DNA from 3 places in the Solibacillus sp. FSL H8-0523 genome. Region 2 is predicted to be linked to each of the others. Evidence: riboswitches for the same ligand, from Rfam matches in the RefSeq annotation. Region 2 holds a riboswitch; each other region holds the start of a gene.
The links. A riboswitch is a leader RNA that binds a small molecule or an ion and turns the genes downstream of it on or off. The one in region 2 is predicted to bind S-adenosylmethionine.
Positions count from the first base shown of each region.

Region 1: linked by a shared signal. The riboswitch ahead of NSQ62_RS19040 (bifunctional homocysteine S-methyltransferase/methylenetetrahydrofolate reductase) and the one ahead of NSQ62_RS16565 (methionine ABC transporter ATP-binding protein) in region 2 are both predicted to bind S-adenosylmethionine.
Region 3: linked by a shared signal. The riboswitch ahead of NSQ62_RS12835 (Na+/H+ antiporter NhaC family protein) and the one ahead of NSQ62_RS16565 (methionine ABC transporter ATP-binding protein) in region 2 are both predicted to bind S-adenosylmethionine.

Region 1 is NZ_CP150291.1:3,805,389-3,816,368, reverse strand. It holds gene NSQ62_RS19060 (tetratricopeptide repeat protein) at 1-708, shown strand, start outside; gene NSQ62_RS19055 (chemotaxis protein) at 952-1,443, shown strand; gene NSQ62_RS19050 (globin-coupled sensor protein) at 1,855-3,156, shown strand; gene hemG (protoporphyrinogen oxidase) at 3,290-4,672, shown strand; SAM riboswitch class I at 4,794-4,898, shown strand; gene NSQ62_RS19040 (bifunctional homocysteine S-methyltransferase/methylenetetrahydrofolate reductase) at 5,002-6,843, shown strand; gene metH (methionine synthase) at 6,836-10,267, shown strand; gene NSQ62_RS19030 (N-acetyltransferase family protein) at 10,327-10,839, shown strand; gene NSQ62_RS19025 (fatty acid desaturase) at 10,968-10,980, shown strand, end outside.
Region 2 is NZ_CP150291.1:3,291,581-3,302,560, reverse strand. It holds gene NSQ62_RS16600 (3-hydroxyacyl-CoA dehydrogenase/enoyl-CoA hydratase family protein) at 1-1,153, shown strand, start outside; gene NSQ62_RS16595 (acetyl-CoA C-acetyltransferase) at 1,224-2,396, shown strand; gene NSQ62_RS16590 (acyl-CoA dehydrogenase family protein) at 2,448-4,229, shown strand; gene NSQ62_RS16585 (arsenate reductase family protein) at 4,550-4,906, shown strand; gene gcvH (glycine cleavage system protein GcvH) at 4,987-5,367, shown strand; gene NSQ62_RS16575 (toprim domain-containing protein) at 5,444-5,764, shown strand; gene NSQ62_RS16570 (thioredoxin family protein) at 5,778-6,080, shown strand; SAM riboswitch class I at 6,149-6,252, shown strand; gene NSQ62_RS16565 (methionine ABC transporter ATP-binding protein) at 6,381-7,409, shown strand; gene NSQ62_RS16560 (methionine ABC transporter permease) at 7,402-8,070, shown strand; gene NSQ62_RS16555 (MetQ/NlpA family ABC transporter substrate-binding protein) at 8,214-9,020, shown strand; gene NSQ62_RS16550 (LysR family transcriptional regulator) at 9,082-9,984, opposite strand; gene gltB (glutamate synthase large subunit) at 10,102-10,980, shown strand, end outside.
Region 3 is NZ_CP150291.1:2,576,302-2,587,281, forward strand. It holds gene abc-f (ABC-F type ribosomal protection protein) at 1-561, opposite strand, end outside; gene NSQ62_RS12820 (RAxF-45 family protein) at 661-792, opposite strand; gene NSQ62_RS12825 (LysE family transporter) at 967-1,599, opposite strand; gene NSQ62_RS12830 (acyltransferase family protein) at 1,816-2,793, opposite strand; SAM riboswitch class I at 2,985-3,083, shown strand; gene NSQ62_RS12835 (Na+/H+ antiporter NhaC family protein) at 3,161-4,459, shown strand; gene NSQ62_RS12840 (ABC transporter ATP-binding protein) at 4,582-5,295, shown strand; gene NSQ62_RS12845 (ABC transporter permease) at 5,292-6,038, shown strand; gene NSQ62_RS12850 (group-specific protein) at 6,050-6,436, shown strand; gene NSQ62_RS12855 (RNA polymerase sigma factor) at 6,420-6,959, shown strand; gene NSQ62_RS12860 (hypothetical protein) at 6,943-7,188, shown strand; partial or broken gene NSQ62_RS12865 (helix-turn-helix domain-containing protein) at 7,242-7,418, shown strand; gene NSQ62_RS12870 (DUF3278 domain-containing protein) at 7,399-7,899, shown strand; gene NSQ62_RS12875 (hypothetical protein) at 8,016-9,377, opposite strand; gene NSQ62_RS12880 (3'-5' exonuclease) at 9,390-10,980, opposite strand, start outside.

The DNA of each region.
Region 1 (10,980 bases), 510 kb from region 2:
GTTGTTGCATTATTATATAAAGAACACCAAAATTTTGAACAAGCAAACGAGTGGTTGAACAAAGCAATTTTACTTGGGAATACAGAAGCAATGTATGAGCTTGGAAATGTCTATTTTGAAATGGAAGACGAAGAGCGCGCATTTGAGATGTACAAGAAGGCCGCACAACTTGGACATCCAGATGCGATGAACAATTTAGCGGATATGTATTTCAACGGTGAAGGTACAGGGCACGATGAACGCCTTGCTTTAAAATGGTTTACAAAAGCTGCGGAGTCCGGTGTGGTAGAAGCGATGTTCACACTTGGGATTATGTATGAGCAAGGGCTAGGTACCGAAGTTGATGACCAGCAAGCACTGACTTTTTATGAGGAAGCTGCACGTGGTGGGGATGTCGAGAGCCTGTATCGTTTAGGTATGATTTATTTTGAAGGGGCGCTCGGTCAACCTCAAAATAGAGAGCAAGCTATTTATTACTTCGAACAAGCTGCCGAGCACTTTCACCTGGATGCCTTCTTTAACTTGGGTTATATTTCGGAGCTTGAAGAAGGGCTGATGGAAAAAGCGGTTCATTATTATAAACAAGCTAGTTTATTGGGGGATCTAGAATCTACGAAAAAGCTCGTACATTACTATGAGCAAACAAACGATGCACAGGCGCAAAAATGGCGTGAAAAATTAACATACCTTCAACAAGACGGGGAGTGAGTTTTTTCTAGATGAGAAAATTACTGAAATGGCTTGGACTGACCTTAGGACTACTGTATGGGGAAAAAAGGGAGATCTATTAAGTGCAATTTCACCGCTAGATCAACAAAAAATAATGGCAGAAAAAACAATAGACTGGCTTTCGCAGCATGGGAATTAAAGAAAAGTAATTACAGGTTTAATTTCATCTGAATTTAGGAATTATATTAATGTAAGGAAGTTATATTAAGGAGGGGGAATTTTATGTTCATGTTTGCAGCTCCACAATTCTCTTCTAATCATAATAAGGATATCGTTCAAAAATTACAGCAAGTGCTAGCCGAGCAGCGAGAAACGTTAACGACATTATGTACAATTGTAGAATATTTAAAAGGCTATATCCAAATACAGTTAGAAAGTAACGATGTAATAAAATACAATCAAAGAATTCAAAGGATGACGGAGAAGCAAGTAAACCGTTACGATAAAATTGATGATTTAATTAATACGAATATTTTTCAAATGAAAAAAGGCAAGACCACGGATAATACAGCCCTAGTTTACGGGAAAGAAATCCGGAAAATTGAATCAGGTATTCGTACATTAAAGCTATTTGTATGTGATGCCATTAATATGAAAGATTCGAACCAGCAGTTAATGGACCGCAGTGAGGAACGCTTACGTTATTTTGACATACGTTCGATTGCCCTAGAAGTAGAGATGAACATACTATCAACAAGACTTACAGCGATTTAACAAAGAGGGCTTGTCACAACGATTTTGTGGCGGTCCTTTTCGTTTTAGGTCTTTAGGACTAATAAGAACGAACGGACGGTCATAAAAGTGTATGTTGGGAATTCAATGGCGCTTTTGGTACAGAATTAGAGAGCGAATATTTGGGGATGGAATGAATTTACACGATGATATAACTAGGTGCTAACATAGCTGTGTAGTACCAAAGCATAGAATGTTGGAAAATAGTCGGAAATAGTTTTCAAGAACAAGTCGCTTCCTTATAATAGAGAAGTTGTAGGTTAGATGGGATTTTGATAGTGAAACAAACGTATTTGAGACGATAGCGCAGAGTGTTATGAATAAATTTAACTCATGTTTCATATATATGAATAAATAACTTTTTTATAACAATAGGAAAAGGCGAGGTCGCTAATGTTTTTTAATAAAAAGAAAAATGAAAAACAAGTAATTGATTGGAATACAGTTGATGTAAAGCTTGAAAGTACTAGAAATAGTGCCGTAATGAAACAATTAAAAATGCTAGGTTTAACAGAAGATGATTTAAAACACTTGAAAGTATTTAAACCGCAAGTAGATGAAAATATTGAAAGAATTGTAGATACGTTTTATAAAAATTTAGGGATGGAGCAAAGTTTGGTTGATATTATTAATGACCATAGCTCTGTCGACCGTTTAAAAGTAACGTTAAAGCGTCATATTTGTGAAATGTTTAGCGGTGTCATCGATTCGGAATACTTTGAGAAACGTAAAAAGATTTCTCGTGTTCATGTACATATCGGGCTCAAAACGAAATGGTATATCGGCGCATTCCAAAGTCTACTAATCGACTTTATTCGATTAGTACAAGATCATATCGATGATGATGACCAACGATTCCGTACGATTGCAGCGATTTCAAAAATCTTAAATTTCGAGCAACAAGTCGTATTAGAAGAGTATGAGCTTGTTATCGAACGCATGCAAGAAAAACTAGAGCAACAAAAGCGTCAAATAGGGAATGCCGTAATTGAATCCTCAGCGAACTTAGCAGCCATTTCAGAAGAAACAAATGCTTCCTTCCATCAGCTAACATCACAATCAGATGTGATGATTGCCTATGCGAAAAAGGCGATTGATATTTCTAAAGTTGCAACAGATCAAGCGTATCAAGGGAAAGTTCAGATTCAACAGCAAACCGTAAGCATGAATGCCATTCATCACTCAGTAGGACTGATTTCAGAGGAGATGGACAAGCTAACAGAGGTTTCAAAAGAAATGGAATCTACAATGGGCATCGTAACAAACATCGCCAACCAAACAAATTTACTTGCACTTAACGCGGCAATTGAAGCAGCACGTGCTGGGGAAGCGGGTAAAGGGTTTGGTGTTGTAGCTGGTGAGGTTCGTAAGCTGTCTGAACAAACAAAAGAATCGGCAGTAAATGTTGAAGCGTTGTTACAAAATACAAATATGCGTACGGCCAAACTTCAAGAGTCGATTCAAGAAATTAAATCAGCGGTACTAGTTGGTGAGCAAAGTATGCATAATACGGAAATACAATTTAATGCGATCGTCGAGTCAATGCAAGAAACGAAAATACAAAATAGTTTAGTTGAGCAAGAAGTCGGCGAGATTGGCGAGGTAATTGTAGAATTAGGCAGTGCTTTTGACGAAGTAACAGATGCAGCAGATATGTTAGCACAAGTTGCGCAGTCATTAGAAAAAGGAAACTAGATGCATGCTAAGGGATTTCCCTTAGCGTGCATTTTTTTATACAAAATTGTAATATCCGTCAGCCCTATTTTTCGTAAAAAAGGCTTATACTGAAAAAAGAAATTAAGAGCGAACAAATAGGAGCGAAACAAATATGAAAACAATAGTAGTAGTTGGCGGCGGAATTACTGGCTTAACGACGATGCATTATTTAAAAAAACAACTGGCGGAAAAAAATGTCAACGCACGTTTAGTATTAATCGAAAAAAAACCATATTTAGGCGGTAAAATTCATTCAGAGCATGATGGAAGCTTTATTATGGAAACAGGGGCGGATTCAATCGTTGCCCGTCATCCGGGTGTGTTAGAGCTTGTGCAGGAATTAGGATTTGAAAGTGAACTCGTTTATAACGAAACGGGCATTTCCTATATTCATACGAATAACGAGTTACACGCAATTCCAGCTGGTTCAACGTTTGGTATTCCAATGAGCATGGAGTCGTTAATGGCAAGTACACTTATTTCAGAAGAAGGCAAACAGCGTGCGCTAAAAGATTTAGAATTACCGAACACAAATTTTACAAAGGAAAGCTCAATTGGCCATTTCTTAGAGTACTTCCTAGGTGAGGAAATTGTGCGTAAACAAATCGCACCAGTGTTAGCGGGGGTATATTCAGGTGATTTGTATCAATTAAGTCTCAACTCGACATTGCCTTATTTAGTCGACTATAAAAATGAGTACGGTTCGATTATGAAAGGCTTTGAAGCAAACCGTGCACAATTTGAGAAGGCGGCAAATAAAAAATTCATTTCGTTTAAAGGTGGCTTATCGGCGTTGATTGACCGATTAGAAGAGACTTTACCAGAAGTGGAATTCATGAAAAATACAGCGATTCAAGCCGTTGAAAAACAGGGTGAGCGCTACTGTGTTGTGTTAGGAAACGAAACGCTTATTGCGGATATCGTTGTCCTTGCAACACCAAATGAAACGGTGTCTACGGTATTACAAGACGCTGGTTTACGTACGCAATTAGAAAAATTCACGACTGCCTCAGCATTAACGATGTATGTTGGTTTTGATGTGGCAGATCGCATGTTACCAGCAGATGGCACGGGCTTTATCGTATCCCATAACTCAGATTTAGTATGTAATGCCTCAACATGGACGAGTCGTAAATGGAAGCATACGTCGTCAGAAGGTAACTTACTTGTCCGTTTGTTCTATAAAAACATTAATCCGCGCTACGAGGAGCTAGCTGCCATGACCGATGAACAACTGACAGAGGTCGCTTTAGGCGATATAAAACTAAGTCTGGGCATTGAAGAAAAGCCGACTGTTGTTAACGTCACAAAGTGGATCGGCCAAATGCCGCGTTATGATTTAGCACATAACGAAGCGTTAGGTCATGTGATAAAAGAATTAGCTTTGCATTATCCAAATGTCTTACTTGCGGGCTGCTCTTATTTTGGTGTTGGAATTGGTGCGTGTATTCAAAATGGCAAAAAAACAGCCGAACAAATTATCGCACGTGTTTAAATCGGAATTACCCAAATGAAGCGTTTTCATTGCATGAAAAAGCACTTTATTTGCCTAAAGGGTTGACGTTCCAGTGTGATAAAGTTATGATTCATTTAATTATTTGAAAAATTCATAAAATTTCTTATCGAGAGAAGCAGAGGGAACTGGCCCGGTGAAGCTTCAGCAACCAACATTTCATTTGTCAGGTGCTAAATCCAGTTGGCGCTTCGCCAGAAGATGAGAAGGAAACGAAATCCGACATGATAGAAGCCTTCTTTTTATATGAAAAGAAGGCTTTTTTATAGTGTTAATAGACTGAAAATACTGTGAATAATGGAGTGAAGGCGATGGGTTTACTACAAGATTTAAAAACAAAGGTATTAACGGCAGACGGTGCGATTGGCACATTATTATATTCGTATGGACTGGATTATTGTCATGAGGAAATGAATGTGGCACGTCCGGAAATTATTGAAAAAATTCACGGAGAGTATATCGCTGCGGGTGCAGATATTATTCAAACGAATACATATGGAGCAAATGCTATTAAGCTCGCACGCTACGGCTATGAGGGACGTGTGCAGGAATTTAACGAAGCGGCACTGAAAATCGCGAAGCGCGCAGCAGCGGGTGGCCAGTACGTACTTGCAACAATTGGCGGGATTCGCGGCATTCGTAAAAGCGATGCCACACTAGAGGAAATTTTAGTGGCATTTAAAGAGCAAGCGGAGGTACTACTTGCCGGTGAGCCAGACGGATTTTTACTTGAAACGTATTATGATTTTGAAGAATTAGCGCAGAGTGTACAACTACTGCGTACATTAACGGATTTACCGATTATCGCGCAAGTAACGATGCAAGAAGCAGGCGTACTACAAAACGGGATGTCGCTAAATGAAGCGTTACACGATCTACAACGTTTAGGAGCGGATATTGTAGGTAGCAACTGTCGACTAGGGCCATTCCATACGATTCAAGCGTTTGAAGGAGTAAGTCTACCGGAAACGGCATATTTATCGGCTTATCCGAATGCCTCACTTTTAGATGTAGAAGACGGCCGCGTTGTGTATGAATCGGAAACGGACTATTTTGCACGTGCCGCAGAAGAGTTAGTGAACCAAGGCGTGCGTTTAATTGGTGGGTGCTGCGGGACAACGCCAAAGCATATCGCAGCAGCGAAAAAACGTTTAGCCAAGCTTTCGCCAATTGAAGAGAAGGCAGAAACAAAGGGACGTACGGAATTTGTCCGCGTGGCAGAACCGCGTAAACATGAACCACTGCACGAAAAAGCAAAGCGCGAGCGTTCGGTAATTGTTGAACTCGACACACCGCGTCACTTAGAAATTGATGGCTTTGTGGAGGGTGCGAAAAAGCTAGCAGAGGCGGGCGCGGATGTTGTGATGATGGCAGATAATTCATTAGCCTCACCTCGTATTAGTAATATCGCGATGGCGGCGATTTTAAAGGAGTACGGCATTCGCTCACTGCCACATTTAACTTGCCGTGACCGTAACTTAATTGGCTTACAGTCTCATTTAATGGGGCTGGATGCACTAGAGCTACATGACATTTTAGTTGTCACAGGAGACCCAACAAAGGTTGGCGATTTCCCAGGGGCAACGAGTGTGTATGATGTGTCGTCAATGGAGTTAATTTCACTCATTAAGCAATTAAATGAAGGTGGCTCGTTTACCGGGAAGTCACTACGTAAACAGGCGAACTTCTCTGTAGCAGCAGCTTTTAACCCAAACGTGCGTGTGTTAGATCGCGCAGTGCAGCGTTTAGAAAAGAAAATTGAGCATGGCGCGGATTACTTCATCTCGCAGCCGGTATATACAAAGGAAAAAATTGTAGAAATTTACGAAGCAACTAAGCATCTAGAAACGCCTATTTATATCGGCATTATGCCACTAACTTCATCACGCAGTGCCGAGTTTTTACACCATGAAGTGCCAGGCATTAAACTATCTGATGAAGTATTAGCACGCATGGCAGCATGTGGGGACGATAAAGAGGCAGCAACACAAGAAGGCTTAGCAATCGCGCAAGAATTACTAGATACAGCATGTCAGTATTTCAACGGTATTTACTTAATTACACCGTTTTTACGATACGATATGACATTACAATTAATGGATTATGTAAAACAGTATGACGCGAAACATAAAGGAGAAAAAACAAATGTTTAATCACCCAATTCATGAGCAATTACAAAAACGAATTTTAGTCATCGATGGTGCCATGGGGACGATGCTACAGGCTGAAAATTTAACGTACGAAGATTTCGGCGGCGAGGACTTAGATGGCTGTAACGAAAACCTTGTACTGACACGTCCTGATGTACTAAAAAAAATTCATCGTGCCTATTTAGAAGCGGGCGCAGATATTATTTGTACCAATACATTTGGTGGAACGCCGCTTGTATTAAATGAGTATGATTTAGGACATAAAGCGGATGCAATCAATACAGGTGCTGTCAAAATCGCATTAGATGCGGCACGTGAATTTTCAACACCAGAATGGCCACGCTTTGTTGCAGGAGCAATGGGGCCAACGACGAAAACTCTATCGGTAACAGGCGGTATTTCGTTTGAGGAGCTAGAGGAAAACTTCTACCAACAGGCAAAGGCGTTAATCGAAGCGGGCGCGGACTTAATCTTATTAGAAACGTCACAAGATATGTTAAACGTTAAGGCTGGAACGATTGCGGTACACCGCGCATTTACAGAGTTAGGTAAAGAAATTCCGGTGATGATTTCAGGAACAATCGAGCCGATGGGGACAACATTAGCCGGGCAATCGATTGAAGCCTTTTACATTTCGATTGAACATATCAAGCCATTATCAGTAGGGTTAAACTGTGCGACAGGTCCAGAATTTATGACCGATCACCTGCGTTCATTAGCGGAGCTTTCGACGGGTTATATTAGCTGTTATCCAAATGCGGGATTACCAGATGAAGAGGGCTGCTACCATGAGACGCCGGATTCGTTATCAAAAAAACTACAAGGCTTCGCTGAAAAGGGCTGGTTAAATATTGTGGGCGGCTGCTGTGGGACAACGCCAGCACATATCGCAGCCATTCGCGCGGCAGTTGACGGCTATGCGCCGCGTCAGCCAAAAGAGGCGACGCACGGTCACGTTCTCTCAGGGATTGAACCTTTACAATACGATGATTCGATGCGCCCATTATTTATTGGAGAGCGTACAAACGTTATCGGTTCACGTAAATTTAAAAACTTAATCATCGAGGGGAAATTCGAAGAGGCGGCTGAAATTGCGCGTGCCCAAGTGAAAAATGGGGCGCATGTCATTGATATTTGCTTAGCAAACCCAGACCGTGATGAAGTGGAAGATATGAAAAACTTCATGCAAGAAGTCGTGAAAAAAGTGAAGGTGCCGCTTGTAATCGATTCAACAGACGAAAAGGTTATGGAAGAAGCACTTAAGTTTTCACAAGGGAAGGCAATCATTAACTCGATTAACTTAGAGGACGGTGAAGAGCGCTTTGACGCGGTGATGCCACTCGTCAAAAAGTACGGTGCCGCACTTGTTGTAGGTACAATTGATGAAATCGGGATGGCCGTTACACGTGAGAAAAAACTTGAGGTGGCCCAACGCTCGTTTAAATTACTAACAGAAAAATGGGGCATGTCACCAGGGGATATTATTTTTGATCCATTAATGTTCCCAGTTGGTACAGGCGATGAGCAATATATCGGAGCAGCTGAAGAAACAATCGAAGGGATTCGTCTCATTAAAGAACACTTACCAGGGTGTTTAACCGTGCTTGGCGTAAGTAACGTGTCATTCGGTTTACCGCCAGTTGGTCGTGAAGTGTTAAATGCGGTGTATTTATACCACTGTACACAAGCAGGCCTTGATTATGCGATTGTGAATACCGAAAAGCTAGAGCGTTACGCGTCAATTCCTGAGCAGGAAATTAAGCTTGCGAATGACTTAATTTTTAATACGAATGATGAAACATTAGCAGTATTTACCGACTTTTACCGTGGTAAAAAGAAAGATGCGGTCGTAAAAGAATTACCAGCAACGGTTGAAGAACGTTTAGCTTACTATATTTTAGAAGGTACAAAAGAAGGGTTAATTGAAGATTTAGATTTAGCACGTCAAATCTTTGAGACGCCACTTGAAATTATTAATGGACCACTGATGGCCGGGATGGCAGAGGTTGGTCGTTTATTCAACGCTAATCAGTTAATCGTAGCCGAAGTACTTCAAAGTGCGGGCGTTATGAAAGCAGCCGTTGCACATTTAGAGAAATTTATGGAAAAAGGCGATACATCAGCAAATAAGGGAACGATGGTGCTTGCGACTGTAAAAGGTGATGTGCATGATATTGGTAAAAACTTAGTCGATATTATTTTAAGCAATAACGGCTTCCGTGTAATTGATTTAGGGATTAAAGTGACACCAGCGCAACTTATCGAAGCGATTCGCAAAGAAAAGCCAGATTTTGTTGGGTTATCGGGCTTACTTGTAAAATCGGCACAGCAAATGGTCATTACCGCGCAGGACTTTAAGGATGCGGGCATTGATATTCCAATTTTAGTAGGGGGTGCGGCCTTATCGCGTCGCTTTACTGAAACGAAAATTGCTGATCAATATGATGGTCCTGTTATTTACTCAAAAGATGCGATGCAAGGCTTAGAACAGGCCAATCGTTTAATGAATAAAGACGAGCGGGAGCTATTAATCGCCGAATTAAAGGAATCACGCGAACAGCGTTTAGAGGCAGATGCCAAACGCGCGGCACGCCCAGTCGTTGAAGTTACGGAAAAACCTGTGCGAACAGTGAGTGATGCATCGGTGCTGACGCCAAAAGATTTAGTGCCGCATGTGAAGCCGGATTATTCTGTTGCGCATTTACATCCTTACGTCAATATGCGTACTTTAATCGGCCATCATTTAGGCTTAAAGGGCAATTTACAGCAGCTACTCGCAGATCAAGATGAACGTGCGGTGTTATTGACGGACTTAGTGAATGGCTATTTAACAAGCGGTGAGTTACAAGCTTCGGGGATGTATCAATTTTATCCTGCACAATCGGACGGCGATGATGTTGTCATTTATAGCCCAGAAGATGCGAAAACTGAAATTCAGCGCTTCACCTTCCCACGTCAGCAAACGGCACCATTCTTATGCTTAGCGGATTATTTGAAGCCGGTAGCAAGCGGAGAAATGGATTATGTCGCATTAATGGTTGTAACAGCTGGTAAAGGGGTTAGTAAAAAAGCTAGCGAGTTAAAAGAAGCTGGTAAGTTTTTAGAAAGCCATGCCCTGCAATCAACAGCACTAGAGCTTGCAGAGGGCTTTGCAGAGCGTATTCACCAAGAAATTCGCGACCATTGGGGCTTCCCTGATGCGACCGATTTTACAATGCGTGATCGCTTCGCTGCGAAATACCAAGGACAGCGCTTCAGCTTTGGCTACCCAGCGTGTCCGAATTTAGAAGACCAAGAAAAATTATTTGCTGTACTGAAGCCTGAACAAATTGGTGTACAATTAACAGAAGGCTTTATGATGGAACCAGAAGCAAGTGTATCGGCGATTGTGTTCGCACATCCAGATGCACGCTACTTTAACGTATAACATCTTAGCCGCCTTATGTTACATAGGGCGGTTTTGTAAATTTGGAGGGGGACGAAAAAATGATCCGACAAGCAACAGCAGCAGATGTACCAGCCATTTTAGAAATTTTTAACGACAACATTTTGCATTCAACGGCGATTTATATGTACAAAGAACAAACATTAGACCAACGTATGCAGTGGTTTGACAGCAAGCAAAAGAACCGGGAGCCGTTATTTGTTTTTGATATCGACGGTGAGGTAGCAGGCTACGCGACATACGGGGCTTTCCGTGCCTATCCAGCTTATCAATACACCGTAGAGCATTCGGTGTATGTTCATAAAAATCACTATAAAAAAGGCATTGCGACAAAGCTCATGCACGTTTTAATTGACCATGCGAAAGCGCAGGATGTGAAAACAATGGTTGCGGGTATTGATAAAGAAAACGCAGCGAGTATGATCATTCACGAGAAATTAGGGTTTACATATAGTGGCACAATTCGTAATGCGGGGTATAAATTTGGGCGTTGGTTAGATTTGGTATTTTATCAACTTGACTTAAAAGGACCTGAAAATCCGCGTGAAAATTAATAAAATGATAGATTAATACCTGGTCATATGACAGATGTCATAAAAAAATAATGATGTTTGCGCGTATTGTCATTTGCTCAATTTTTATAAGATGGTGTTAATAAAGATTGAGGAAAGAGGGATTCACAATGGCTAAAACAG
Region 2 (10,980 bases):
AGTTGCTAAAATGAAAGAGGAAGGCCGCGAAATTCCTGCATTTGTAACAGCACTTTTAGAAAAAGGGCTGACAACGTTCTACTCTGAAATCGACGGCGACTTAACTTACTACAACGGCACGGAGTACGTAAAAGTACCAGTGAACGAAAAAGCGATCGACTTAAAACGCTACAAGAAAAAACATGGTGTCATTAAGTCAAATTCAGGGGCAAGCCTAATCGATTTAGGTGACGGCATTGCACTTCTTGAATTCCACTCAAAATCTAATGCAATCGGCTTAGATATCATACAAATGATTAACTTTGCAGTTGATGAAGTAGAGAAAAACTACAAAGGGCTTGTTATTGGTAACCAAGGCAAGAATTTCTGCGTAGGTGCAAACCTGGCGATGATTTTAATGGAAGCACAAGACGATAATATTTTCGAGCTTGATTTCGTCATTAAGTCATTCCAACAAGCGATGCGTCGTATTAAGTATTCAACAAAACCAGTTGTGGCAGCACCATTCCAAATGGCTTTAGGTGGAGGTGCAGAAGTATGTTTACCAGCTGCACACATCCAAGCATCTGCGGAGACGTATATGGGGCTTGTTGAAGTAGGTGTTGGCTTAATCCCAGGTGGTGCAGGTAACTTAGGACTTTACCAAAAGTTCATTAAAGGCTTACCGAATGGCGTAGAAATCGACTATCAAAATATTGCCAACAAAGTGTTTGAAACGGTTGCGATGGCAAAAGTTTCAACATCAGGTGAAGAAGCGCGTGAAAACAACTTCTTAAACTTCGCAGACGGGATCTCTGTAAACCCAGATCACCTAATTTATGACGCAAAACAAGCGGCATTATCACTTGCGAACGCAGGCTATACAGCACCGGTAAAAGGTAAAGTAAAAGTAGTCGGCGCACCAGGTTATGCGACATTACTACTTGGCGCACAAGGCATGTTTGACTCAGGTTACATTTCTGAGCATGACTTAAAAATCGCGAAAAAGCTTGCGTACGTCATCGCAGGCGGTAAAGTACCATACGGAACAGAAGTGTCTGAAGAGTACTTATTAAACTTAGAAAAACAAGCCTTCCTAGAGCTTGTTGCAGACCAAAAATCACAAATGCGTATGCAGCACATGCTTGTAAAAGGAAAGCCGTTACGTAACTAATGAAGCGTTCATGAAAATACTTTGCTAGCAAGAAACACTTGCTAGCCCATTACAAGGGGGAAACATCATTATGCGTGAAGCCGTTATCGTTGCAGGTGCACGAACACCAATTGGTCGAGCAAAAAAAGGAACACTTGCGAACACTCGTCCAGATGACTTTGGTGCAGTAGTAGTAAAAGAAACGTTAAAACGTGCGGGCTATGAAGGTCCAGTTGATGATTTAATTATGGGTTGTGCAATGCCAGAAGCAGAGCAAGGTATGAACGTTGCCCGCTTAGTTGGTGCGTTAGCAGGCCTTCCAGATACAACACCTGCTTTAACAGTAAACCGCTTTTGTTCTTCAGGCTTACAAACAATTGCTTATGCTGCTGAGCGCATTATGCTTGGTCATGCGAAAGCAATCGTAGCAGGCGGGACAGAATCAATGAGTATGATTCCGATGACAGGAAACACGGTGCGCTTAAATCCGAAATTAGCGGAAGAAGCACCACAGTACTACATCGGTATGGGTCACACAGCGGAAGAAGTAGCAAATCGCTACAACGTCAGCCGTGAAGATCAAGATGCATTCGCGGTACGTTCACATGAATTAGCTGAAAAAGCAACTAAAGAAGGCAAATTCAAAGATGAAATCGTACCAGTAGAAGTCATCGAATATTATGTAGATGAAAACAATCAATTAAAAGAAAAGAAGAAAATTTTTGATACAGATGAAGGCGTTCGTCCAGGAACATCGGTTGAAGGTTTAGCGAAATTACGCCCAGCATTCAACGTAAAGGGTTCAGTAACAGCCGGGAATGCTTCACAAACGTCAGACGGTGCAGCAGCAGTACTTGTGATGGACCGTGAAGAGGCAGAAAAGCTGGGCATGAAGCCACTTGCAAAATTCTTAGGTTTTGCAGTAGGCGGCGTACCACCAGAAGTAATGGGAATCGGTCCAATCGTTGCCGTACCAAAAGCGTTAGAAATCGCAGGCATTACACAAGACCAAGTGGATTTATGGGAAATTAACGAAGCGTTTGCTTCACAATCCATTCAAGTTGTACGTGAGCTAGGCATTGATATGGACAAAGTAAACGTAAACGGCGGCGCGATTGCATTAGGGCATCCACTAGGGGCTACAGGTGCCATTCTATCAATCAAGCTAATTAACGAATTAAAACGTCGTGGCGGTAAATACGGTGTCGTAACAATGTGTATCGGCGGCGGTATGGGCGCAGCAGGCGTGTTTGAAGTACTGTAAGTGAATCAATAAAAGGGTTAATCACAAAGGGAAACTAGGGAGGAATTCATAATGGAACAAACAACAAACATCATTAAAGGCGGCGGCTTCTTAATCGAGGACGTAGAAATCGATCGCGTATTTACGCCAGAGGATTTCACAGATGAGCAAAAAATGATTGCACAATCGACACAAGATTATGTGCAAACAGAAGTTGTACCAGTAATCGAGAACTTAGAGCACCATGAATTCGAGCATTCTGTACGCTTACTTAAAAAAGCGGGTGAACTAGGTTTATTAGCAGCTGACGTACCAGAAGAATACGAAGGTCTTGGCTTAGACAAAATTTCTTCAGCATTAATCGCTGAAAAAATGTCACCAGCTGGCGGCTTCTCAATCACACACGGTGCACATGTAGGAATTGGTTCTTTACCAATCGTATTATTCGGTAACCATGAGCAAAAAACACAATACTTACCGAAGTTAGCTTCAGGTGAATTAATTGCAGCTTATGCATTAACAGAGCCAGGTTCAGGTTCAGATGCACTGGGCGCGAAAACAACAGCGAAGTTAAACGAAGCGGGCACACATTACGTCTTAAATGGTGAAAAACAATGGATTACAAACGCAGGCTTTGCAGATGTATTCGTAGTTTACGCGAAAATTGATGGCGAGCACTTCACAGGCTTCATCGTTGAGCGTTCATTCCCAGGCGTTTCTGTAGGTCCAGAAGAGAAGAAAATGGGTATTAAATCATCTTCTACACGTACATTAATCTTAGAAGATGCACAAGTACCAGTAGAAAACGTATTAGGTGAAATTGGCCGTGGTCACGTGATTGCGTTCAACATCTTAAATATCGGTCGTTATAAATTAGGTGTGGGTACGGTAGGGGCTTCGAAGCGTGCATTTGAGCTGGCGGTAGCTTACACAAACCAACGTCAACAATTCAAAACGAAGCTATCAGACTTCAACTTAACAAAAGAGAAAATCGCGACAATGGCGTCTCATATTTATGCGTCTGAGTCATTAAACTATCGTACAGTTGGTTACTTCGAGGACCGCTTAAACCAGTTATCTGAAGCAGAACAAAAAGACGGTAAGGCAATCGCTGGTGCCATCGCAGAATACGCAATCGAGTGCTCAATCGCGAAAGTATTCGGCTCTGAAACATTAGATTACGTTGCTGACGAAGCTGTGCAATTACACGGTGGTTACGGCTTTATGGCTGAGTACGAAGTAGAGCGTATTTACCGCGACTCTCGTATTAACCGTATTTTCGAAGGAACAAACGAAATTAACCGTATGATCGTGCCAGGCACATTCATGAAAAAAGCGTTAAAAGGTGAGTTACCACTATTACAAGTGGCACAAGAGTTACAAAACGAGCTATTAATGTTAATGCCTGAAGAAATCGGTACAGGAGCATTAGAGCAAGAGAAGTATTTAGTGAAGAACGCGAAGAAAATCGCGGTACTTGTAGCAGGTGCAGCAGCACAACGCTTCGGTGCGAAATTAGATGCAGAGCAAGAAATCCTTGTAAACATCGCAAACATTGCAAACCAACTATACGCAATGGAATCAGCTGTCATCCGTACGCAAAAAGCAATCGCGCGTGATGGTGAAGAAAAAGCAGCGCAAAAAATTCTTTACACACAAATTTTCTGCCAAGAAGCATTTGCAGAGATCGAAAAAGAAGCAAAAGAAACATTAATCGCATCAGTAGAAGGCGATGATGCACGTATGATTCTTTCAGCATTACGTAAATTAACTCGTAACAACCCATACAATTTAATTCCGAAAAAACGCGAAGCTTCAGCAAAATTAATCGAAGCTGAAAAATTCGTCGTTTAATTAGATACTGTAAAACGAGATGTAGGGCCCTGCATCTCGTTTTTTCTTTTTCGGTGTCTAGGCTAAAGCGCCAGCCCCTCGCATCTTTAGGTCCCGCCTTGAGATGCGTGGTTAAGCGTTACTTTCTAGTCGGGCCCTACAAAGCTTGAGGCTCACACGATGTGAGTCACTTCGGGCATGCCACATGGATGTGGCGTTTTGACCGATCGGGGCTTAGAGGGCGCTTTAGCACTTTTCTTATTATTATAGAATATTGCTCGATTTGTTTAAGTATTTCGATTACAATAAAGGGAAATTCATTACACAAAGGGAGCAAAAAAATGTCAATTCAATTTATTCAATATCCGAAATGTACAACGTGTAAAAAGGCGCAAAAGTGGTTAGACGACAATGGTGTCGCGTATGACAGCGTCCATATCGTGGAGCAAACGCCTTCTAAAGAGCAATTACAAGCATATTATGAACAAAGTGGCTTACCATTAAAAAAATTCTTTAACACATCAGGCGTGAAGTACCGTGAGTTAGGTTTAAAGGACAAGTTAGCAACAATGTCTGAGGACGAGCAATTATCGCTTTTAGCATCAGATGGCATGTTAATCAAACGACCACTTGTAACGGATGGTAAAAAATTAACATTAGGATTTAAGGAGTCTGACTTCTTAGAAACTTGGAAATAAACTGCGAATTGCGTTGAATTTCCGAACGAACTATGGCAAAATGAAGTGGAATGTACTACATATTATTTGGAGGTTTTCTCATGAACACACCTAAAGACTTACGTTATACAAAAGAACACGAGTGGGTAAAAATTGAAGGTAACAAAGCAACAATCGGTATTACAGACTTCGCACAATCTGAATTAGGCGACATCGTTTTCGTTGAGCTACCAGAAGTAGGCGACGAAATTTCTAAAGATCAACCATTTGGTAGTGTTGAATCAGTAAAAACAGTTTCTGAACTTTACGCACCTGTGTCAGGTAAAGTAGTAGCTGTGAACGATGAATTATCGGATAGCCCAGAGTTCGTGAATGAATCTCCATACGAAACAGCGTGGATGATTACAATCGAACTTTCTGACGAAGCTGAGCTAGAAGAATTAATGGCTGTTGACGCATACGCAGCATTAATCGAGCAATAAGATTCAAACGCCAAAGCCTATGATGTTTAGGTTTTGGCGTTTTTTGGTTATGTTCATTGAATAGGAGGTGGCATTCATGAGAAAATGTCTTGTCGTAGAAGGACGGGCAGACAAACTGCGTTTAGTGCCGATCTTAGCAGAGGAAGTAACGATACTTTGTACAAACGGCACAATTAGCGAAGTCGATTTAATTGATTTATTGGAAGCTTTTGAGCATGATGAAATCGTAACTTTTTTTGATGCGGATAAGAATGGTGAAAAATTGCGGAAGCTTATGAACCGAGTGTACCCAGAAGCCAAGCAATATACGATTCCTGCACAATATATCGAAGTGGAGAAAACACCGACAGCCATCCTGCGTGATTTATTACAGCAGGCGAAATTTTTAGTTAGATAGGAATGACATCTTGATGGAACAATGGACAAGACCAGAATGGGAACAAACGATACAGCAACAAGGGAAAAGTGCATTTTTTATTTATACACCGCTTTGTGGCACATGTGATGTGGCCAAGAAATTTTTGGGAGTGATTGAGCAATTACTACCAGATTTGCCCCTAGGTATGGCAAATATCAACTATTTAGGGGATTTAGCATATGAGCTAAAAATTGAAAGTGTGCCTTGTTTAATCGTTTCGAATAACGGAGAGATCGAACAAAAAATCTATGCATTTCAATCCGTACCATATTTGTACGAAATATTAAAAAAATAATTGACGTCTTTGCTTCAGCGTGTTAAAGTAACATTCATAATAGTCAAACAACAAACTTAATAGCGTTACTCTTATAAAGAGAGGTGGAGGGAAGTGCCCTATGAAGCCCGGCAACCAGCAGCGATGCAAAGGTGCCAATTCACACAAAGTTTAAGACTTTGAAAGATGAGAGAACGGTTCTACGTATATATTTGCGAAACCTTTCTACTTGTCATCAGGTAGAAAGGTTTTTTTATTGTTCAAACAAGCAAACAATTGAACATAACGAAGAGGTTATTTCAAGCTAAAGGAGTTCACGCAATGATTGATATAAAAAATATATCGAAAGTGTACAAAACGAAAAACGGTGAACTAACAGCTGTGGACGATGTAAACTTATCGATTGCTAAAGGTGAAATTTTCGGGATTATCGGATACAGTGGTGCCGGTAAAAGTACGATGATTCGTCTATTAAACGGCTTAGAAAAGCCAACAACTGGCTCCGTTATTGTAAGTGGTCAGGATATTGCAAAAGCGTCAGGTAGTCAGCTACGCGAGGCGCGCCAGAAAATTAGTATGATTTTCCAACACTTTAATTTACTTTGGTCACGTACGGTGGAAGAAAACATCTCGTTTCCACTTGAAATTGCCGGTGTAGCAAAGGACAAGCGTCAAAAGCGTGTGGATGAATTGATTGAACTAGTTGGTTTAAAAGGGCGCGGTAAAGCGTATCCCTCCCAATTATCAGGTGGTCAAAAGCAGCGTGTCGGCATTGCCCGCGCGTTAGCAAACAACCCAGAAGTATTGCTTTGCGACGAAGCAACATCCGCACTTGATCCGGAAACAACGGACTCGATTTTAGAGTTACTACTGGACATTAATAAACAAATTGGATTAACGATCGTGCTCATTACACATGAAATGCACGTTATCCGCAAAATTTGTAACCGTGTCGCTGTGATGGAAGCAGGGAAAGTGGTTGAGCAAGGCGATGTTTTAACGGTATTCCAAAACCCACAAGCACCGATTACGAAAAACTTCGTGTCACAAGCTTCCGGGGAAACACAGGAAATGCAAGACTCACTCGAGCAAATTTTAGCGAGCTACCCATCAGGAAAAATCGTGAAGTTAACATTTACTGGGGCAACAACCGAGCAACCGGTTATCTCGCAAATTATTAAAGAGTTTAATCTTGTCGTCAATATTGTGCACGGCAAAATTTCAAATACAACAGGTGGTTCATTTGGTACGCTGTTCATCCATATTGATGGGGATAAAGCGCAAGTAACGGAAGCCTTAAATTTCTTAACGAAGCAAGCCATTCAAACGGAGGTGATTGAGCATGATTGATCAGTTATTTCCGAACGTCGATTGGGGTAAGATGCTGGATGCCACATATGAAACGCTCTATATGACAACCATCGCAACAGCGGTGACATTCGTACTTGGGATATTAATTGGGATTGTCTTATTCTTAACGAGTGACAATCAGCTATGGGCGAATAAAATTGTGAATTTTTTAACGGGTTCAATCGTCAATATTTTCCGTTCGATTCCGTTTATCGTGTTAATCATTTTATTAATCCCGTTCACGAAGTTTTTACTCGGTACCATCCGTGGTGCAAACGCGGCATTACCGGCTTTAATTATCGGCGCAGCACCATTTTATGCGCGTATGGTATTAATCGCACTACGCGAAATTGATAAAGGTGTGATTGAGGCAGCGCGTTCAATGGGCGCGAAAACGTCGACAATTATTTGGAAAGTGTTAGTGCCAGAAAGCTTACCGGCCTTGATTTCGGGGATTACAGTAACAGCAGTCGCACTTGTCGGCTATACAGCGATGGCCGGTATTATCGGTGCAGGTGGTTTAGGGAACTTAGCCTTCCTTGACGGCTTCTCACGTAACCGAACAGACGTAACGTTAATGGCAACAGTCATTATTTTAATCGTTGTATTTATCATTCAATACATCGGTGACTTCATTACAACAAAAGTGGATAAACGATAGTTAGGCTTCTAGGCCGTAATTATATAACCAATGCTTTTTCGGACATGCATCTCTTAGAGGTGCCTCTGTAGGGTGAATTTCCAGAATATAAAAAATGTTCGATGAAGTTTTGGTGCTAAAAACAAAGAATAGAGGGAAAAACGATGAAAAAATTATTATCTTCAGTATTATTAGGTGCTTCAGTGCTTGCGCTAGCAGCATGTGGCGAAGACGAATCGACATTAAAAGTAGGTGCTTCAAACACACCACACGCGGTCATTTTAGAGCAAGTAAAACCAATTTTAGAAGAGCAAGGCATTACACTAGAAATCGAAACGTACCAAGATTACGTGTTACCAAACCAAAACTTAGAGTCTGGTGACTTAGATGCGAACTATTTCCAACACATTCCGTACTTCGAAGCTCAAAAAACGGAATTCAACTATGATTTCGCGAACGCTGGTGGCATTCACATCGAGCCAATCGGTATTTACTCTAAAAAATATGCATCGTTAGAAGAGCTTCCTGAAGGCGCAACAATTTTACTTTCAAACTCTGTAGCAGACCACGGTCGTATGCTGTCATTACTTGAAGCACAAGGCTTAATCAAATTAACAGACGGTATTGATAAAACAACAGCGGAACTAAAAGATATTGTAGAAAATCCGAAAAACTTCGTATTTGACCACAATACAGCAGCAGAATTATTATTCCAAATGTACGATAACGAAGAGGGCGATGCGGTATTAATCAACTCGAACTTCGCCATCGACAACGGCATTAACCCATTAGAAGATTCAATTGCAATCGAGTCTGGTGATTCACCATACGTAAATATCATCGCGGTTCAATCTGGTGATGAGGATTCAAAAGAAATTAAAGCATTAGTTGAAGCATTACACTCAAAAGAAATCCAAGACTTCATCGTTGAAGAATGGGGCGGTTCAGTCGTTCCAGTTGACGGTAAATAATTAAATCGCTCTATAAAGCAAAAGCCATTTTCCGAGACTAAATTCGGGAAATGGCTTTTTTCTACTGAAACCTCGATAACCGTGAATAAAAATTAGACACAAAATCGACAAACACTTTTTCAGATGGGGCAAGCTCGCGCGATGTTGGTGCGATAATGCCGACTGTTCTGCGAATGGCTGGACTTGTAATGGGCATCTTCACCGTCATCCGTGGTGTTGAATCGTACAGGGAGCTTTCAGGTAAAAGTGTGACGCCAATGCCCGCAGCAACCAACCCTTTTAGTGCATCCATATCCTCGCCCTCAGAAGTAATCGATGGCACAAAGCCTGCTGATCGACATGCATCAATCGCGACCTTTTGTAAAATATACCCTTCAGGGAATAATACGAAATTATCATTTTTTAAATCGATTAAATTGATAGAGTCACGCTTTGCGAGTTCGTGTGTTGCGGGAAGTAGTGCGTGAATGCTTTCGCTAAACAGCACGGTCGTGTTGATTGATTCATCTTTTGGTGGTAAGGGACCGAGCAATGCCAAATTAAGCTCACGGTTTTTTACGGCCTCAATTAAATACTTATATGAGCCTTGGCGTAAGTGGAATGAAATTTCAGGGTACTCTTTTTTAAATGCAGAAATGACAGTTGGTAATACGTAACTGGCTAAGCTTGTTGGGAAGCCAACTTTAATCGTTCCTTTTTGAGGGTCTAAATATTCCTCTACTTGCTTGGCGGCAAAATCAATTGCCTTCAGTGCGGTAATACTGTGTTCTAAAAAAGTTTTACCAATCGGTGTCAGTTTGACGTTACGTCCGACACGCTCAAAAAGTGGCGCTCCGAGCTCCTCTTCCAGGTTGGCGATTTGACGGCTAATCGCAGACTGGGCAACGTGTAGATGCTCTGCTGCTTCGGAAATATGTTCGCGCTCTGCTACCTCGACAAAGTAACGTAATTGTCGTAATTCCATAAATCCCACCCCATTCATCTAAAAAGTAGATTGTTTCTATCCAAACTATATATTGTTTATATTATTTTGAAAACTTTAAAATGTAAATACGTAGTGAAAGAATGAGGGGGAATTATTATGAATTTTCACCAGTTACCGAAAGCACAAGGCTTGTACGATCCGCAGTTTGAACATGACGCATGTGGTATCGGGATGTATGCAAATATGAAGGGAAAACCTTCACATCAAATCGTAAAAAATGGTTTAGAGATGTTATGTCGCTTAGAACACCGTGCTGGACGTGGGGGAGACGGTAAGACAGGTGACGGTGCAGGGCTTATGGTGCAAATTCCAGATGCTTTCTTCAAATTAAATTGTCCGGAACTAAATTTACCTGAAAAAGGTACTTACGGCGTTGGTCAAATGTTTTTTACAGACAATACAGACGAACGTTCACAAATTGAACACAAAATGAATGAGCTAATCGCCGAGGGAGGCCAACAATTAATCGGCTGGCGTACAGCTCCTATAAATAAAGAAAATTTAAGTGAAATCGCAAAATCAAGCGCACCTGTTGTTCGTCAAGTTTTCATTGGGTCAAACGTAGCGGATTCAAAAAGCTTTGAGCGTAAATTATATGTCATTCGTAAACAGTTAGAGCACTGGGCGAACGAGCAAGGCTTCGAGCTATACATTCCAAGTCTTTCAAGTCAGACAATGGTCTTTAAAGGCTTATTAGCGCCTGAGGAAGTAAGTGACTTCTATATTGATTTACAGGATGAAAGTTTCGTATCGGCGCTCGCGCTTGTACACTCACGTTACTCAACGAATACATTCCCGTCTTGGAAACGTGCCCATCCAAACCGCTACATCATCCATAACGGGGAGATTAACACACTGCGCGGTAACATTAACTGGATGCGTGCACGTGAGCAACAGTTCGTTTCTGAAGCGTTTGGGGATGATTTAGAAAAGCTTCTACCAATCATCGATACAACTGGCTCCGATTCATCGATG
Region 3 (10,980 bases), 720 kb from region 2:
AAGATGGTTTGTCGGTTCATCAAGTAATAAAATGTCCGGTTGCTTTAGTAAAATTTGCGCAAGCATGACTTTCGTTTTTTCACCACCACTTAGCGCGTCAAATGATTGCTCTAGTAGCGATGTTAGTTTCAACCCGTTAGCAATCGAAGCGATTTTTGCCTCAATTTCATAACCACCAGCCACTTGATATTGCTCGAGTACCTCACCGTACAATGCTAATACTTTATCAGATAGATCTATGGCCATTTTTTGTTCCAATGCAGATAGTCGTTCTTTCATTTCGTGTAATTTTGTAAATGCTTGTGAAAGTACGTCAAATACTTTGATTTCTTTAAAGTTTGGGATTTGATGTAGGTAACCGATTGTTTGTCCCTTTGCTTTAACAATACGACCTTCATCTAGGGATTCAATACCCGCTAAAACTTTAAATAAGGTAGTTTTTCCACAACCATTTCGTCCAACGATTGCAACGCGTTCCCCAGTATTTACTTCGAATGACAGATTAGTAAAGATGGTGTTGCCACCTAATGTTTTTGTAATATTTTCTGCTTTTAATTGCATCTTTCTACGCTCTCCTTGGCGTAGCTAAAAAACACAAAAAAGACTGCTCATTAACGAAGCAGTCTTTCCTAAAATCGTGAAAAGAATGAGGTTAATTAGCTACGCATTATTTTTAATTTTTCTAAAAAAGGGCAGACTTATCCCGTTAGTAGCCAAATCAAAAGTAATGACACGTGCAAAATACATAGCTGTATCTACATTTACACCTGTCTCCATAGCTAAATTTTTCATTCTCCTCACCTCCGTCCATTTTAATTATTTCAATATTACCATATTTCAGTAAAAATAAATACTAAAAATGTAATTTTGTATGAGTCTATAGTTTCCTTAATATAAAAAACAGGCTGCCCTCATTTGTTGGCATCACCTGTTTAATAAAGTACACTCTTTTAAAGCTTCTATCCGTTAAACTATTGCTTTTAAATCGAGAAAAAATTCATAAATAAAATAACAACCAAAGCCAAATAATAACAACCCGGCAATAATAGAAGTCCATTTTATCATCTTTCGATTCATTACTTTTCTTGTCAATGAGACAATCGTTAAAAGACCAATATCATGTAGTAAAATACCTGATAAAATTCCTAACGCAACTATTAAAAATTGATGGCTATTCTCGCCTACATAGGAATCGGCTAAAACCGCGCCAAATACCGATATCCAAAACACTAAGTTCCCTGGTGAAACAGCGACTAATAAGCCATTTCGGTACGTAGAAAACAAGGATTTATTCACTTTTTCTCCCGCTAAGGTGATATCTTTTTCTGCATTTTTAATAGAATCAAAGGCAAGTATAAATAAAAAGATTGCCCCAACAATCCACAGCGGCAGTTGGATGTATGGTAGCGCTAAAAATTTTGCTACCCCTAAATATAACGCGAAAATTAACGCCAAATCAATCGTCATCCCGCCTAGCCCTACAGCCCAGCCATGCATAAAACCATTTTTCAATCCTTGTTTCGTCATCTCAACTGTAATAGCCCCTACAGGCATTGCAATAGCTAATCCCACCATTACATAGGCAAAATACAAACTCATGTAACCACTTCTTCCAAGCATGATTCCTTCTTACGTCCGTTTCATAAATATTATTATATTTGAATATTTATGAATTTTCAAGTTACTGCAAATTACAATAAATTAGTTCTTTTATGTGCATCTAATAGAAAAAGCACCCGAATAACTCGAGTGCTTTGACCATGTGGATTCGGAAACCTCTTTTCAAACCGTTAGCAATTTCCTGTATATTCTTTATCATTTAATTTTTCCACTTAAAATCTTGCTGAAGAGTGGAAGCGCAAGTACAGCAATGGTTAGGAATACAAACAAAAAGAAGAAATAATAGTTACCTAATTGTAGCCATTGTTCGTAAATAGGCAGTTGTCGAAAAGTCTGCACAGCAGCAAGGTGAAATAAATAAATGGCCATTGTACGTTGCCCAATTACGGTCCAACTATATTTCTTTGTCGGTACAGCTGCTAAAAAAGCAATCATCGCGACTCCACAAATCATATAAATAGTCAGTCGGTTTAACATCCCGTTACCAAAAATAAACGGTTCTAATTCAATATATGGCAACCTTCCAAATAACCATTCTCGCCAAGAGGTATCATTCATCACATACATACTGATAAATATGAGGACAAGTACGATAACGCCAATTAGCTTTCCTCTTTTCCCCGCCTTTTTTAATGGATCAACGGACAAATGATAGCCTGCTATAAAAAAGACAAAGAAATAAACTGTACGTGACAACGAAAATAGTTCATTAATAAATGGCAGTTCACCCGCGATTAATGAAATAACTAAAGCCACCACAATCATCCATTTTGATCGTGTGAAAAAAGGCAACAGTACACGCCAACAAAATAAACTGACTAAAAACCACAATCCCCAACGTAAGTTCTCAAAAAAATTGAACGTAACGCTAAGTTCTAAAACATATATATAATACGCCGTATAAAGAAATTGGAAAATAAAATACGGAAGTACGACCGATTTTATAAGCTTCCACCAATCTCTTTTCGTACGTAACACCTTTGCATAATAGCCCGTTACAAAGATAAATGCCGGCATATGGAACGTATAAATGAACATGTATAAGCTATCCATCCAGCGTGTTTCTCCAAGCATGCCTGATAGTGTGTGTCCCAACACAACACCGACAATTAACAGCGCTTTCGCATTATCAAAATACGCATCGCGCCCTCCAGCAGTTAACTGCTTGTCCATATTAAAAACTTCCTTCTTTAAAAAAATTACATGTGCTATCATAACAATTCATCGACCAATACGAAACCTTTTTGCTTAAAGTGTTTCATTTCCGAATCCCCAAACTAAATCGATTATTCAGAACTAACTAACAAATTGACTTATAGTAATTTTTCGTATAATCTAATGCTTATTTCAAAAAATTAAATAGTTTCTTATCATGAGAGATGGAGGGACAGGCCCTTTGAAGTCTCGGCAGCGGAATTTTTCTATGCCAAATCCTGCAAGAGTGCGTTCTTGAAAGATAAGATGAGTATATGAATGACTACATGCCTCTTCTTATTTAGTTAAGAAGAGGCTTTTTGTATGTATTAATTATGATTTGAACGTGAAGGAGACAGTCATGCAAAAAGGAAATCCGTGGGCACTTGTCCCATTTGTTGTGTTTTTAATTTTATTTATCGGTTCAGGTATTGTGCTTGATGATTTTTATGCCTTTCCGGTAATTGTCGCGATTACAATCGCAAGTGTTGTCGCCATTGTCATGAATCGCAAAGAACCATTTGCTAAAAAAATTGATATTTTTACAAAAGGTGCTGGCAACCCGAATGTGATGTTAATGGTACTGATTTTCCTACTAGCGGGGGCGTTTTCAGAAACCGCGAAAGGCATGGGGGCGATTGATGCAACCGTGAACTTTGCGTTATCAGTTATACCGCAAAATTTACTTGTTGTCGGGCTGTTTGTCATCGCCTGCTTTATTTCACTGGCGATGGGGACTTCAGTTGGTACGATTGTCGCCCTTGCACCAATTGGCTTAGGCATTGCGGAGCAAACGGATATTTCAATACCACTATTAATGGCAACAGTCATTGGTGGTGCTATGTTTGGGGATAACTTATCGTTTATTTCAGATACAACGATCGCATCGGTTCGTTCTCAAGGAGCAGAAATGAAGGACAAATTTAAAGTGAACTTTTTCATCGTGCTACCTGCTGCAATTGTTACTTGTATCATTTTAGCGGTGTTAACAGTAGATGCCTCTGCTCACATCGAATATGCTAGCTTTGAATGGTATAAGGTGATTCCGTATATTTTTGTTATTGTCTTTGCGTTAATTGGTTTGAATGTCTTTGCTGTATTAGCGAGTGGCATCGGTTTAGCTGGGATGATCGGCTTCATCGATGGTAGCTATTCAATTATGGAATTTGTGCAAGCGATTGGCACAGGAATGAGCAACATGTTTGAAATGGCGTTTTTAGCGATTTTAATCGGTGGGATGGTTGAAGTTATTCGTCATAATGGTGGGATTGATTTCATCGTCCATCTAGCAACTCGCAAAATCAAATCAAAAAAAGATGCGGAATTTGCGATGGCTGGACTTGTGGGTTTAACAGACCTCTCAACAGCAAATAATACAATCGCCATTATGATTGCAGGCCCTTTAGCTAAAAATATTGCCGAGAAGTATGAGATCGAACCGCGCAAATCAGCAAGTATCGTTGATATTTTCTCATGTGTTGTACAAGGGATTATCCCATACGGTGCACAGTTCTTAGTCGCAGCAAGTGTTGCAGGCATCTCCCCTATTTTAATGATGCAGCATTCGTATTACTCGATTTTAGTTGGGGTATGTGGTGTGATTGCAATTTTAATCGGTTATCCTAAGGCAAAAACGCAGAAATAATAATAGATTCCGTAAACGAGTGAAAGCTTGTTTGCGGATTTTTTTATTTCCTAAAATTTTTTTGAACTTTTCTGAACGCTCATTTGTATAGTTAGTAAATAGACAAAATTGGGGGTTTTTACATGTTGCAATTACACGAAGTAAATAAGGCCTATGCGTCACATTCAGTACTCCAAAATGTATCCATTACATTCGAGTTGGGGCAATGTTATTTGTTGCTGGGTGAAAACGGTGCTGGTAAATCGACATTATTTAAATGCATTGTTGGAGACGAGTCCATCAATTCTGGCATGATTACATGTAACGGCGAACAAAACGTTGCCGACTTAACCGCTTTGCAATACCAGTTTTTTGATAGCTATAGCTTTTTAAAAGTTAAAGAAGTCATCTCATTATTTACAAAGCTTCTTAACAGCCCTGCTTCTGTTGAAGAACTGTATGACATCTTAGATATAGCAAACTTTGAAAAAACGCTTATTAAAAATTGTTCTGGTGGTCAAAGAAAAGCACTTTCTCTCTATTTAGCGTTTTTATTGAATAAGCCCGTTGTTTTATTAGATGAACCATTTGCAGATTTAGATTTAAAAAAGAAAAAGCAGCTGATTGGCTATTTACAAAATGAAGTAGAAAACGGCAAATGCTTACTCATCATAAGCCATGAAATTGCTGGATTTGAGCCCTTATTTGATGTCGTTTGTATCATGAAGGATGGCCGGTTTATCGAAGTTGGTTCTTCGGAAGAACTGCAAAAGAAATATGTGAACCCTATTTTTCCTGGGTTAGAAGGGGTTTATTTTGAAATTACAGGTCAAGTTTTAGGGGGCAAAATTCGATGATGCAAATTACAAAAAGCTTTATTTTAGAATCCATTCGCAACACAGGTGTCTTTGTCGGTAATATTGTAACACCATTTATTTTCATTTTATGCTCGTGGGGCTGTACGCTCGCGATAAAGGATAGCCCTGAAACACTTGACTTCATGATTAAAGGTCAATTTTTGCCCATTTCGATTATGTTGCTCGTGTTTGCATTTGCCTTTTCACTGACGACTGTCTATTTAGCGGATTTACGCGCGAATAACACGTTACACTGGTTAAAACGCACGAGTATATTACCGACAACCTATTTTATCGGGATTGGAATTGGTGTATTTTTATTAATGAACGGCGCGCTTATTGCTGTACTAATTGGTTATGCGTTATTAATTTCAATATCATGGAAGGCACTTGTGACGATCATCATCATTTGTAATTTTGTGTTCCTTGCAATATATCCACTATGCTTTATCGTTGCCGGTGTAACAAAAAACGGCAAAACCGCGCAAAGTATGCTAACACCTGTGATGATCCTATTCATGTTTTCAATTACGATGCCGTCTCTATTTATAACGCTTAGCGACAAACAACCACAAGACTACTACGTCTTTTTAGCATGGAACCCAATGCTGTATTTAACAGATACATTGCAAGTTCAGCTTCAGCTCCATAGCGAAACATGGTTACCAATTTACCAATACGCCATCATTTTAAGTGTTGTTTGTGCATGCTTGACTGTGATTGCAAAAAAACTATATAGATAGGACGGATTCGTATGGGTTTAGGATTTATTATTTCGTTAGTTGCTATCGGGATTTGGACGATCATCATTTTATCGATTATGATTCCATTCAATAAAAAATACGTGGTGCGCAACAAAGTGACGAATAAAATCGATTATGAAAAAACAAAAATCTATTTACGCTGGAATGTCTTTGATACGTTAACACTCGTTCTAGCTATTTATACAATCCTTTGTGTGCAGGCATTGAATATGCTACTATCATTTGAACAGACAATAGAAAATCCCTTCGTCCAATTTTTTGTTAACCAATCTCAAGCATGGGTTATTGTCATTGTTGCCTATTTAATTACAAGAATTTCTTCCACATTAAAATGCATAAAAGCTCAGTTTGGTGATTTCAATGAACGAGACGAATGAACAATTGATGGAGCAGCTTCAACATGGTCATGTCGATGCATTATCGATCATTTATGAGCGTCTTCACGAACCGCTGTATTGTTTTTTATTTCGTTACACAAAAGACGAGCAGCTAAGTGTTGATATCGTGCACGATGCATTTGAAATGCTGCAAAAGAAAAACCAAGATTACCAACGAAAAAAAGGAACGGTTAAATCTTATCTTTTTCAAATTGGCTATCGCCTGCTTATGAACAAATTAAATCGTCGCAAACGTTGGCAAACGCTCTTACCGTTTCTAGTACCTACAGAAAAAAAGCAGCTGCAAACGGAAGAAACGCTCGTCATTCAAGCAGCGATTTCGAATTTACCTGATAAACAACGGGCCGTCATTTTGCTCGCCTATTACGACGATTTACCAATGGACGACATTGCACAAATTTTAAGCATCCCTGTAGGTACCGTAAAATCTCGACTACATCATGCGATGAAAACACTCAAGCTTGAATTAAAGGAGGCTTTTGGTCATGAAAGAGGATATTAAAGACGAGGAGCTGGCAAAATGGCTCGATGATTATGAAGTGAAGGTGCCGACAAAAAAACTCGCAATCAAACAAACACCCTTCCAACGCTTCATTCGTTTTTTAGGCTCACCTGCGCCGGATCCATTAGAAAAGCTATCTGACAGTGCTGGGGGCTTTCATTTTTTAAAGCTCTTCCCATTGGCAGCAGGCGTATTTTTTGCCATCCTACAAAGCTTTTTACTATTTTGACAGCATTTTTATAATCCAATTACTTCGTCATCACTAGTGTATGTTCACAAGTGATGACTTTTTTATTCCTAAAATGTCATTTATAAATCGCACGCCAAACGCTCAATATGATTGAAAATAATAAATACAATCCTACATTAGCGTTATGTATTTCATTAGCAAAGGCGTTACATACCGATTTGAATACATTATTTTGGGAGGTTGAGAACGATGAAAAACCAAATCTTTAACCATTTCATTGGAGCAATTGATGCACGAGATGAATACCAACAACAGGAAATCTACAAGGAGCTTGCCTTTAGCGGGATTATTCTTTATTACCTTTTGATGTTGCTTATGGGAACGAGCCTCATCATAGATCTTTTGCAGCAAACCTTTTCACTCATCACACCAATTTTACTTATTGTTACAATTGGCTATTCCGGTTTTCTAATGAAGCGCCTTAACAAAAAGGAATTGATGGCAACAGATTGTGCAACGCCTGAAGAATATGAAATGAACGTGCATAGATTGAAACGCTCATCTACGCTTGCAGGCATTAGCTGGGGATTAATGATGTTATTATGGATGGAATATTTAATGCCGCTCATCTCACGCGAGGAAATAAGCTTTTCATGGGCTGGCGTAATTAGCTGGGGTATCGGTGGTGTTCTTTTTGGCGTAGCGATGTATTTTATTGCGAAATCTAAACTAGAAAAGCATTATGAGTAATACGAGAAAGCTTAAATGAAACTACTAATTCCTAAATAGAAAACCCCGAACAGGCCCATTTTTAACTAGCCACTCGTCGGGGTTTCATTTTACCGTCTTCCTTACACATTCTCTACTTAAGACAATTGGTAATCATATGAAAACTTATGTTGGATGACATCTTTTGATAACTGCTTTAATACAGAGCTAAAATCCTTTTCTTTTTGTTGTTGCAAATACGCCTCGATTGCTTGTAGTTGCTCGGCATCCGTTTTGACTGTCGCTACTTTTACACTCGGCATTTCTTCCACTTGTTTCGGCAGTTCAATGATCGGTTGCTCTAGTTCAGCACTTGGTTGTTGTTGGAACAGTTCTAACTGTTGCTTCAATTGCTCAATTTCGAGCGCTTGCTGCTCGGCCAGTTTTTCACCGTATTGTTTTTGCATTTGCAATAAATCTACATTTGCCAATGCCTCTTCATTTTGTGCCTTCAAATGCTGTACCTTTTCTAGTAATAACTGCTTTTCTTCTTGCTCAAATTGTAGCTCCCCTTTTAACTGTGCGAGTGATTCGTCAAACTGTAATTGTTGCTCCGTACTTTGTTCTAAAATGTGCAGGTATTGCTGTTCAAACATTTGTTTTTGCTCTGTCATCTGTTCGAGTGCTTCAAGCTGCTCATCGCTTTCTGCTAACAGCTGCTCGTACTGTGACGTTGCTTGCTCTACTTGTTCTACTGTATTCTCGTGCTCTGTTTGTAGGATAGCCACTCGCTGTTCTAGTTGCGCATTGGCCTCTTGCTGCTGTTGCTGTACGTGTTGCGCGTCGTTTAAGTTGGTCTTTAATGCTTCTACACTAGACTGAAGCTCCTGTAGTTGTTCCTCGTATGCTTGTTTTTCATCATGGAAACGTACTGTTTGTTGCGCAAACTGCTCCATTTGCTGTTCGTTCTCGGCTAATTGTTGTTGGAGCTGTGTCGAAAATTGTTGCTGCTCTGTTAACAGTGCTGAGATTTGCTCAACTGATTGCTGCTCTTTTGCAAGCTGTGCTTCTAGCGCTGTACAGTGCGTTTGCGATTGTTCGACTGTCGTTTCATGCAGGCTGATTTCCTGCTTTAGTTGAATGATCCGTTGCTCTGCTTCTGCTTGCTGCTCTTTCACCTGCTGTTGCTCTAGTTGAAGCTTTTCATTTGTTGCGTTTAGAGAACGTAAGGCATTGCGCAGATCGGTCAATTTTTGCTCGTTTCCCTGGTGAAGCTGTTGATGATGAAGCAGTTCCGTTTTTTTTCGCTTCAGCTCCGTTTGAAGTGTTTCTAGCTGGGCTGTCACCTGAGGATTTTGCTGAAGCTGTTCGTTTTCCGCTTTGACTTTTAATAAATTTCGATTTAAAAGATCCAGTGCCATTTGTAGCTGTGAAGAAAGCTTTGTTTGCTTTTCAAGCAGTAGTTTTTGTTGATCAAAATCTGCCTTTAGCTTTGCATAATCCATTATTTGTCCGTTCATCAAGACACCTCCTTATGAAAATACATATAAGTTATGGAGCGCTCGACTGGCAGCCACATATTTTAACCTCGTATCGTATGGATCCTTTACTTCAAAGCGTGTACCACGGAAAATGATTACGGTATCAAATTCAAGCCCTTTCGCTAATACCGGTGTCGTAATAATCACTTGCGCGTTTGCCTGCTCGATGCCGATTTGTAAATGAATCGCCTCATTTTCTAGCTTCTCATGCAGATTCTTTGCTTCACGATTGGTCTTGGCAATAATGGCGATTTTACTATCTTTTGATTGCTCAGCAATGCATTGCCTCACTAAATCTGCAATGCCTGGGTAAATCAGCATCCCTGGTTTCACAACCGTTTGTACTTTGTCGCCATTTCTAAATGTTAAAACAGGTAAATTGTATTTCCCTTCGCTAAACGGGCGAATAATATCATTACAGTAGGTCACGATTTGATTTGTTGAGCGATAGGTTGCCTTTAATTCATAATAGCTAAACGGTCCAATCGCTTGTTCAAAATCCGACCAACTACGAAGCTGACTGCTTGGTGTTAAATTTTGTCCTAAGTCACCCATTAGCATAATCTGCTCCGTTAATGCGTTAAATACGTCCATTTCAAACGCGGTATAATCTTGCGCTTCGTCGACAATTAAATATTGGAATGGTTTTTCGTCGCTCGCTGTCAGCCACTGATGAATTACGAAAAGTGGTGCTAAATCATGCTTTTCAATCTGTGTGTACGCTGCAAGTAAATCCTGATAATTCACTTGCAACTGTGCGTTATAGCCAAATTCATCGTGAATAATTTGCATATAAATATCATCTACACAAAGATTATAATAGCGCTCAATTTGCGCAAACGCCTCTTCAAAATGTAGCGCTACCGCTGGGCGAGTCGCTTGATTTACGTTATAGTCAGAAAATGAAAGTTGTTGCCCTTCATAAGTAAGCGCGATGGCCTTCGCGTATTGTTGCGCCATTTGTTGCTTCACACATGTTTCCATGAATGATGTTAATTCTTTGCGATACGTTGTTTTTTCCATGAGCCATAGTTGATCAATATCTTGTATATATATCGTTTGCACATCCAGTAAATAGGCTTGGATCTCCTCAAATGAAACAAAAGATTTGGCGTTAAATAAGGAGCTGATTTGCGCCCATTTAAATTGCTTTTCAAACAGCTCATTATATAGAAGTGCCTTTTCCGTAAGCTTTTTCGCTGTTTCTTCACGTACGACAAATAAGGGTGTAAGCGCTTCGATATCATGTTTACGCTTTTGTTCAATTGCTTGTTGCAGCTGCTTTTTTGCCTCTTTTAAATTAAACTTTAAGGATTCTACTTTTTCAGATGCCGCTTTTTTTAGGCGCATTTCACGTTTTTCTTCATCCGTAATCAGCATTGCTTTTTTATAACTATTACTCTCTGAAATAGGACGATAATCCTCCTGTTTTAAAAATTTCATCTGCTGCTCAATGGTCAGTACCTTGGCACAGTACTGCTCAATTACATCATTTGTGAGGAGTAAGTGCTTCTGTTGTTGCAAATCGGTTAAAAAATGCGCGACTTCGTCCATAATGATTTTTTCTGTTGCATCAAAAATG